2 regions of the Geodermatophilus sp. SYSU D00766 genome follow, and region 1 is predicted to be linked to the other one. Evidence: riboswitches for the same ligand, from Rfam matches in the RefSeq annotation. Region 1 holds a riboswitch; the other holds the start of a gene.
What was found. Region 1 has a riboswitch for cyclic di-AMP ahead of ACI8AD_RS23440 (C40 family peptidase). Riboswitches for the same ligand answer to the same signal wherever they lie in the genome.

Region 1 (3,667 bases):
GTCACCGCCGGCGGGATCGCTCGAACACATGATCGAAGCCTACCGTCAACTGAAGCGCTGCTCAAGACGAAACCGCAGGTCAAAGCCAAGTTCACGACGGACGTGGCGGCGGCTGGCCGCCGAGCACACCGGCGACCACCGCGGCCGCCTCGTGCCCGGTCCGGACCGCGTCCAGCACCGGCGCCCCGCCTCGCCACCCGGCCAGCACCCCGGCGGCGAGGGCGTCCCCGCAGCCGGTCGTGTCGCGCAGCCGCCCCTCGGGCAGCGGCGCCACCGGCACCTGCCACGTACCCGCCCGCGTGAGTACGCGGGTGGGGTGTGCGCCGGCGTGCACCACGACCAGCGGCGGCACCTCCGCGGGCAGGCCGCCGAGCAGCCCCAGCACCGCGGCCTCGGCGGCGTTGCAGAACAGCAGGTCCGCCCGCAGCCCGGCGAGCAGCCCGCGGTAGGCCGCGACCCCGTGCCGCTCGATCCGCGCCGCGGCCGCGATGTCGACGCTCACCGGCACGCCGGCGTCGCGCGCGAGGGAGGCGACGGCCACCAGCGCGTCCGGGAAGCGCAGCAGGTCGTAGCCGTCCAGGTGGACGACGGCGGCGTCGGCGAGCCACCCGGCGCGGACGTCGTCCGGTGTCAGGCCGCCCTCACCCCGGTCGGTGAGCGGCGTCCGCTCGCCGTCGGGGTGGACGAGGACCGTCGACAGCGGCGCCCGGCCGCGGCGGACCACCGCCGTCTGCACGCCCCGCGCGGCCAGGCCGGCGAGCAGCGTGTCGGTGAGCGGGTCCGCCCCGGCCCACCCGGCCAGCCGCGCCGGGGTGCCGAGCCGGGTCAGGGTCGCCGTGACGTTGGCCGGCGCCCCGCCCGCCGTCGTCGTCCGCACCACCCGCTGCTGACTCCCCGCCCGCAGCGGCTCACTGAGCTCGAGCATCTGGTCGGCGACCAGCTTGCCCACCGCCACGACCGGGCCGGAGCCGGCGCGGCGGGGCCATCGCGGGCCGTCCTCGTCGTCCACGGCGACCAGGGTGCCCCGGCCGGGGAGGCCGGCCGGGGCACCCTGCCTGAGGTGCGTCAGGCGACGCGGCGGGCGCCCGCGTAGCTCGGCATCGAGTCCAGGTCGACGACGGCGACCGGCTTGCCGGCGGTCGAGGCGTGGACCATCTGGCCGTTGCCGATGTACATGCCCACGTGCGACACCGGGCTGTAGAAGAAGACCAGGTCACCCGGCTGCAGGTCGGACTTGGCCACCGCGGTGCCGAAGGTCGACTGGAGCTTCGAGGTGCGCGGGATCGAGATCCCGGCCGCCGCGTAGGAGTAGCTGGTCAGGCCCGAGCAGTCGAAGGCGTTCGGGCCGGTGGCGCCGTAGACGTAGGGGTCACCGACCTGGGCGAGCGCGGTGTCCACGGCGACCTGGGCCGCGGCGTTGGGGGCGACCGCCGGCGCGGCGGCCACGGTCGCGGTCGCCGTCCCACCACCACCCGAGTTCGCCGAGGCCGGGAGAGGTGAGAGGACGATGCCGGCTCCGGCGATGGCGGCGACGGCGATGCCGCGGAACGAGCGGCGGGTGGTGGACGTGCGTGCAGTCGTCATCGACGACGGTTCTCCTGTTCTCCACGGCCGCCTACCGGGTTAGCTGACGGGTTCGGACGGGGGAGTCGCCCGGCGCGACGGATCGCGCTCCACCCCAGGACTGCGGTGGGTCCCCGGCCCGGGTACCGGCTCTCGTGCCGGTGCCCGGTTCGGCGTGTCCGGCGGGTGTCACACAGGGCGTGACGGAGGACCCTGGCCGGACCGCGACGACGGTAGGGAGGGGTCCCAGGCCCCTCAACCGGACCGGGGGCCCGCCACGCCCGGACCGGCTCCCGGGACTTGACACCGGCCGCACGGCGGGACACCGGCTCCGACCTGCACGGATGCACGTGCCGCCGCCGTCCTCCCGGCGACGCGCCGTCGCCGACACGCCGGGCGGGACGAGAAAGGACGTGGCGGTGCGTCCGCACACGCCGTCAACGGCCCGCCACGCGCGGGGAGCGCAGCCGCCGGGATCCCCAGGGTTGCACCGCACGTTGACGGGGCACCCGACAGGCAACCGACATGAGGAGGACCCCGTGGGGATGTTGAGGAAGCTCGTGGCTTCGGGTGTCGCCGCCAAGGTGGTGCAGGAGCTCCAGAAGCCGCAGAACCAGGCCAAGATCAAGCAGTTCATCCGCGACTACCAGAGCAAGAACAAGAAGGGCGGGACGAGCGGCCGCGCCTACTGACCCACTCCGCTCCGCACGCCCCCCGTCCCGCGTCCGGGCCGGGGGGCGTGGTGCGTCCGGGGGTGCTTCCCGCGGTCCGCGTCATGCCGGCGTCCTCGCGGCGTCCTCATGGGTGCGGGGACCACCGAGGGGGCGAGGAGCGCATGACCGAGACCACGACGACCACCACGAGGACCGGCGGGGGTGCGGCGGACCGTCGACCGCACGAGCGGCGCGAGCACGTGGAGGCACTGCGGCGGGCGGCGACCCACCTCGCGACGGCGGAGTTCCTCGAGCGCCGCGCGGACCGGTCGGTCAACGCCGCGCTCGGCGCCCTGCTGCGCGAGCGCGCCTGCGAGCGCCGGCGCCGGGCCGGGCGGATCCTCACCGACCTGGGCATGCGCCCCCCGCGCGCGGTCCACCGCAGCCGGACCTCCCGCGCCGTCACCGGCGGCTGAGCGTCAGGGGCGGCCGGCGTGGGGGACGTCGACCTCCGTGGCCAGCAGCACCGCCTCGCGCACCGGCGCGCGGTTGTGCTCGTAGAAGTCCGGCGCCGCGCACATCAGCAGCGTCCGGCCGTCGTCGCCGCCGAGCATGCAGGCGAACACGCCCAGCCCCTCGGGTGCGGCGACGGCGTCGACGATCTCGCCGCCCTCGGCCACCCGCACGACGCGACCGCCCACGCCGTCGGCCGCCCAGATGCGGCCCTCGGCGTCGAGGGCGCAGCCGTCGGGTGCGACGGCGAGCTGTCCGAGCACCTCTTCGGTGCTCCGCCCGGTGACCTCGGGGCCCAGGGAGGCCCACACCCGGCGGTTGGTCAACGAGCCGTCGGGCGCCAGGTCGAACGCGGTGTAGCGGTTGCCGAGGGTCTCCCCGACGACGAGCGTGCCGCCGTCCGGGGTGATGACCGTGCCGTTGGGGAACTGCAGCCCCTCGGCGGCCACGGACACCGTCCCGTCGAGGTCCACCCGCTTGATCGACGCGGTGGTCGGCGCGCCGCCACCCATGAGGTCGAAGCCGAAGTCCCCGACGAACACGTGCCCGGCGTCGTCGACCACGAGGTCGTTGAGGTGCCCGCCGCAGTGTTCCGAGAGGTCGGCGTGGGGCGTCAGCGACGAGCCGTCCCACCGGAGCAGCTCGCGGGTCTTCATGGAGACGACGACCAGGGACCCGTCGGGCAGCCAGCCCAGGCCCGACGGCTGCCCGGGGACCTCGAACTGCACGGTCTCCTGGCCGTCGGCGGTCACCCGGCTCACCGTCTGCCGGTAGAAGTCCGACACCCACCACGTGCCGTCGTGCCAGCGCGGGCCCTCGAAGAACCCGCCGCCGGTCAGCACCGTCCTGATCTCGCGCTCGGCCATGAGCGGACCCTAGGGCCCGAGGACGGGCGCCACAGCCGTCCGGCGCGCTCGTGCTCTGCCCCCGCACGGGGG
Region 2 (3,667 bases), on a different contig from region 1:
GCCGGGCCAGGCCGCGGCCCAGAACGGCGGGTCCTCACCGGCCCCGCCGGCGTCCTCCATGGCCTCCCACAGCGCGACGACGTCGTCGGCGACGTGCAGCCGCACCTCCGGGACGAGGGAGGGCCGGCGGACCTGGGTGTGCGCGCGGACGAACGCCGCGGGCACCACCCTGGTCACCGGCCCTCCCTCAGTGACGTACCGGAACGGCCCCCCTGGGTGACGTGCTGGAACGGCCCCGGTGCAGGGGCCCCCGCCGAGCGGAGCGAGGTGTGGGGGGCAGCGGGTCCTTCTAGTACCAGCCGGTGGCCTGCGAGTGGGCCCAGGCCTCGCACGGCGAGCCGTAGCGGTCGTTGATGTAGATCAGGCCGGCGTCGATCTGCAGGTAACCGTCGGAGGTCTTGGCGATGCCGGTGCTGGCCCAGGTGGAGTCGAGGAACTGCGCGATGCCGTAGGCGGTGCTGGTGGGGTTCTGCGCGGTGGGGTTCCAGCCGCTCTCCTTGCCCCACAGCTTCTCCAGGCAGGAGAACTGCTCGGCGCCGACGAGGCTGAGCGCGTAGTCCTTGAACGACCCGCTCTTGGCGGTGCTCGAGCCGCTGCTGCTGGCGGCCGGCGCCTCGGTGGCCGCGGCGGCCGGCGCGGCGGCAGCGGCCTGCTCGGCAGCAGCCTGCTCGGCGGCGGCCTGCTCGGCCGCGGCAGCCTCGGCAGCGGCCTGGGCCTCGGCGGCGGCCTGGGCCTCGGCGGCGGCGCGGGCGGCCTCCTCCTCGGCGGCGACGCGGGCGGCCTCCTCGGCGGCGGCCTGCTCTGCGGCAGCCTGCTCGGCGGCGGCCTGGGCCTCGACGGCGGCGGCGTCGACCGCGGTGCGCTGGTTGCGCGAGGCGGCGAGGTCCTCGAGGGAGGCGAGGGTGTCGTCCCCGATGGCGCTGGTGGTGGCCGCGTCCTCGTCCTCGGACTGCGGCGGGATGCCCAGCGCCTCGGCGACGCCCACGGAGGCGCTCGCGGTGTCGGTCCCGGTGTCGGCGCTGCCGCCGGTACCGGTGGCGGTCAGGACGCCGACGAGCAGGGCGCCGGCGGTGGCGGTGCCGAGCAGCAGCGCCGGACGGCGGGAGCCGAGCAGGCCGCGGCGGCGGGCGGGGGCCTCGTCGACGTCGGTGACCTCGACGGCGGCGGCCTCGAGGGTCTCCGGCGTGTCGGAGGCGGTGTGGCGGTTACGGGGCATGAGGGTGGGAACTCCGGGGGGAGAGAGCACGCGGCGGCCCGGGGCGTGGGCGCGCACACGCGGTCGCGGTCTACGGGGTCTGGCGGAGTGCGGGTCTCCGGCGGCTCCGGCGGTGCCGGGCGCGGCAGGGCAGGGTCGAGCCGGCGTCAGGAGGACGCGAGGGCACGCTGCGCGCGCCGGCGGCTGCACCTGCGGGCCACGGGGGCCCGGAGGCGGGGCATGCGGAGACTCCGTTCCTTCCGTGAGCCGCCTACCGAGTTAGCTGACGGGTTCGGGCGGGAAGCAGCCCTACGCGCCGGCGAGCGGAGCTCGCCGGGTGCGATTCACCCCGGCACTGCGGTGGGTCCCCGGCTCGCGTCCGCGGGGACGGACACGACTCGGCGGCGTCCGGCCAGGTTCCCCGGACGGGGAGGGACGACCAACCGGACGCCCGCCACGGTAGAGGCCGTTACCGGTCCGTGACAACACGGGGACCGGAGGGACGGGCGGGACAGGTGGGGTGCAGGCGGGACGGACGCCGACCCCGCGGCCGGCGTCCGCCCTGCTCAGCGAGCCGGTCAGGAGGCCGCGGCGACCTCGGGCCGGCCGGCCCCGTGCAGCATCGTGAGCTGCGACGCATCACCGACGGCGACCGGGTCGCGACCGTCCGGCACTCCGGCGGTCCCCCGGCGCTCGGCGAGGACGGGGACGTCCTCGGGCAGCGCCCCGGCGACGACCGCGAGGGCCCGGTCGATCTGGCCGGTCAGCCCGAGCAGCCACTCGCGGGCCTGGTCGCGCTCGTCGCGCAGCGGCGCGAGCTCGGCCTCGGCGGCCAGCCGGCGCTCGAGCGCCTCGGCGTCGGCCCGGGCGCGCACCTCGGCGGCCTCCCGGTCCCGCTGCTCGCGCGCCTCGGCGGCCGCGCGGTCGAGCCGGGCGCGCTCCTCGGCCGCTGCCCGGCCCACCTCCGCCGCCTGGCGGCGGGCCGCCTCGAGCACGGCCGCGGCCTCGCTGCGGGTCTGCTGGCGCAGCGCGATGACCGCCTCGCGCATCTCGGCGACCCCGCGGAGCCGCGCCTCGGCCTCGGTGCGGGCCTCGGCGAGCAGCCGCCGGGCCTCCTCCTCGGCGGTCGAGGTGACCGCGGCGGCCTCCTGCTCGGCCCGGGCCACCAGGGCCCTGGCCTCCTCCGGCCCGGGCAGCGACTGCCGCTCGCGGACCAGCGCCGCGAGCCGGCGCCGGGCGTTCTGCAGCTCGGTCGAGCAGGCGGCGTAGCGGCTGAGGAGGTGGTCGTTCTCCCGCCGCAGGACCATGACCTCGGTCTCGGCCCAGTCCACGTAGGTGTCCACCTGCGCGCGGTCGTAGCCGCGCACCGCCGTCTTGAACACCGGCCCCGTGCCCAGCAGGCCGTCGAGCCCGCTCGGTGCCCGTCTCGGGTCGTCGTCCCCGGCCGCTGCGTGCCGTGCGCGCCCCTCACCCACCTGCGACATCCCGGTCCCCCTCGGTACGCCGTCCGATCCGGTTCCCCGCTGGCCGGTCGGAGTGATCACAATCTCCCACCCCGGGGGACCGGCCGGACCGGCCCGACGGGCAGCGGACCGGGCCGTCGGAGTGGGGTCGTCGCGACGTGCCGGGGTGATCACGCAGCGCAGTGGATGTGTCTCGGCACGGTCACGAGAGCCTGGGAATGGATCCGGGTGGCCGGGGGTTCGGCGGAGTGCAGTAGTTGCACGCTCAACCACATGGAGCACGAGATGCAGTTCGGCGTCTTCTCGGTCAGCGACATCACGACCGACCCCACCACCGGCCGCACGCCCAGCGAGGCGGAGCGGATCCAGGCCGTCGTCCGGATCGCGGAGAAGGCCGAGGAGGTCGGCCTGGACGTCTTCGCCCTCGGCGAGCACCACAACCCGCCGTTCTTCTCGTCCTCGCCCACCACGACCCTGGCCTACGTCGCGGCGCGCACGCAGCGGCTGCAGCTGTCGACGGCGACCACGCTGATCACCACCAACGACCCGGTGAAGATCGCCGAGGACTACGCGATGCTGCAGCACCTCGCCGGCGGCCGCGTCGACCTCATGCTGGGCCGCGGCAACACCGGCCCGGTCTACCCCTGGTTCGGCCAGGACATCCGCGACGGGCTGCCGCTGGCGGTCGAGAACTACGCGCTGCTGCGCCGGCTGTGGGACGAGGAGGTCGTCGACTGGTCGGGCCGCTTCCGCACGCCGCTGCAGGGCTTCACCTCGACCCCGCGCCCGCTCGACGGCGTCGCGCCGTTCGTATGGCACGGGTCGATCCGCTCGCCGCAGATCGCCGAGCAGGCCGCCTACTACGGCGACGGGTTCTTCTCCAACCACATCTTCTGGCCGAAGGAGCACACGCAGCGGATGGTGGAGTTCTACCGCCGCCGCTTCGAGCACCACGGCCACGGCAGCGCCGACCAGGCGATCGTCGGCCTCGGCGGTCAGGTGTTCGTGC

Region 2: it holds a riboswitch for cyclic di-AMP, as region 1 does, so the genes downstream of both, ACI8AD_RS12110 (aggregation-promoting factor C-terminal-like domain-containing protein) here and ACI8AD_RS23440 (C40 family peptidase) in region 1, are expected to answer to the same signal.

What each region holds. Positions count from the first base shown of each region.
Region 1 covers NZ_JBJGYI010000055.1:16,274-19,940, forward strand. Annotated here, with positions in the region: gene ACI8AD_RS23430 (DUF222 domain-containing protein) at 1-30, opposite strand, end outside; gene ACI8AD_RS23435 (carbohydrate kinase family protein) at 92-1,009, opposite strand; gene ACI8AD_RS23440 (C40 family peptidase) at 1,066-1,584, opposite strand; cyclic di-AMP (ydaO/yuaA leader) riboswitch at 1,597-1,749, opposite strand; gene ACI8AD_RS23445 (hypothetical protein) at 2,103-2,255, shown strand; gene ACI8AD_RS23450 (hypothetical protein) at 2,399-2,692, shown strand; gene ACI8AD_RS23455 (SMP-30/gluconolactonase/LRE family protein) at 2,696-3,595, opposite strand.
Region 2 covers NZ_JBJGYI010000013.1:44,583-48,249, forward strand. Annotated here, with positions in the region: gene ACI8AD_RS12105 (class I SAM-dependent methyltransferase) at 1-177, opposite strand, end outside; gene ACI8AD_RS12110 (aggregation-promoting factor C-terminal-like domain-containing protein) at 290-1,216, opposite strand; cyclic di-AMP (ydaO/yuaA leader) riboswitch at 1,448-1,609, opposite strand; gene ACI8AD_RS12115 (DivIVA domain-containing protein) at 1,774-2,679, opposite strand; gene ACI8AD_RS12120 (LLM class flavin-dependent oxidoreductase) at 2,932-3,667, shown strand, end outside.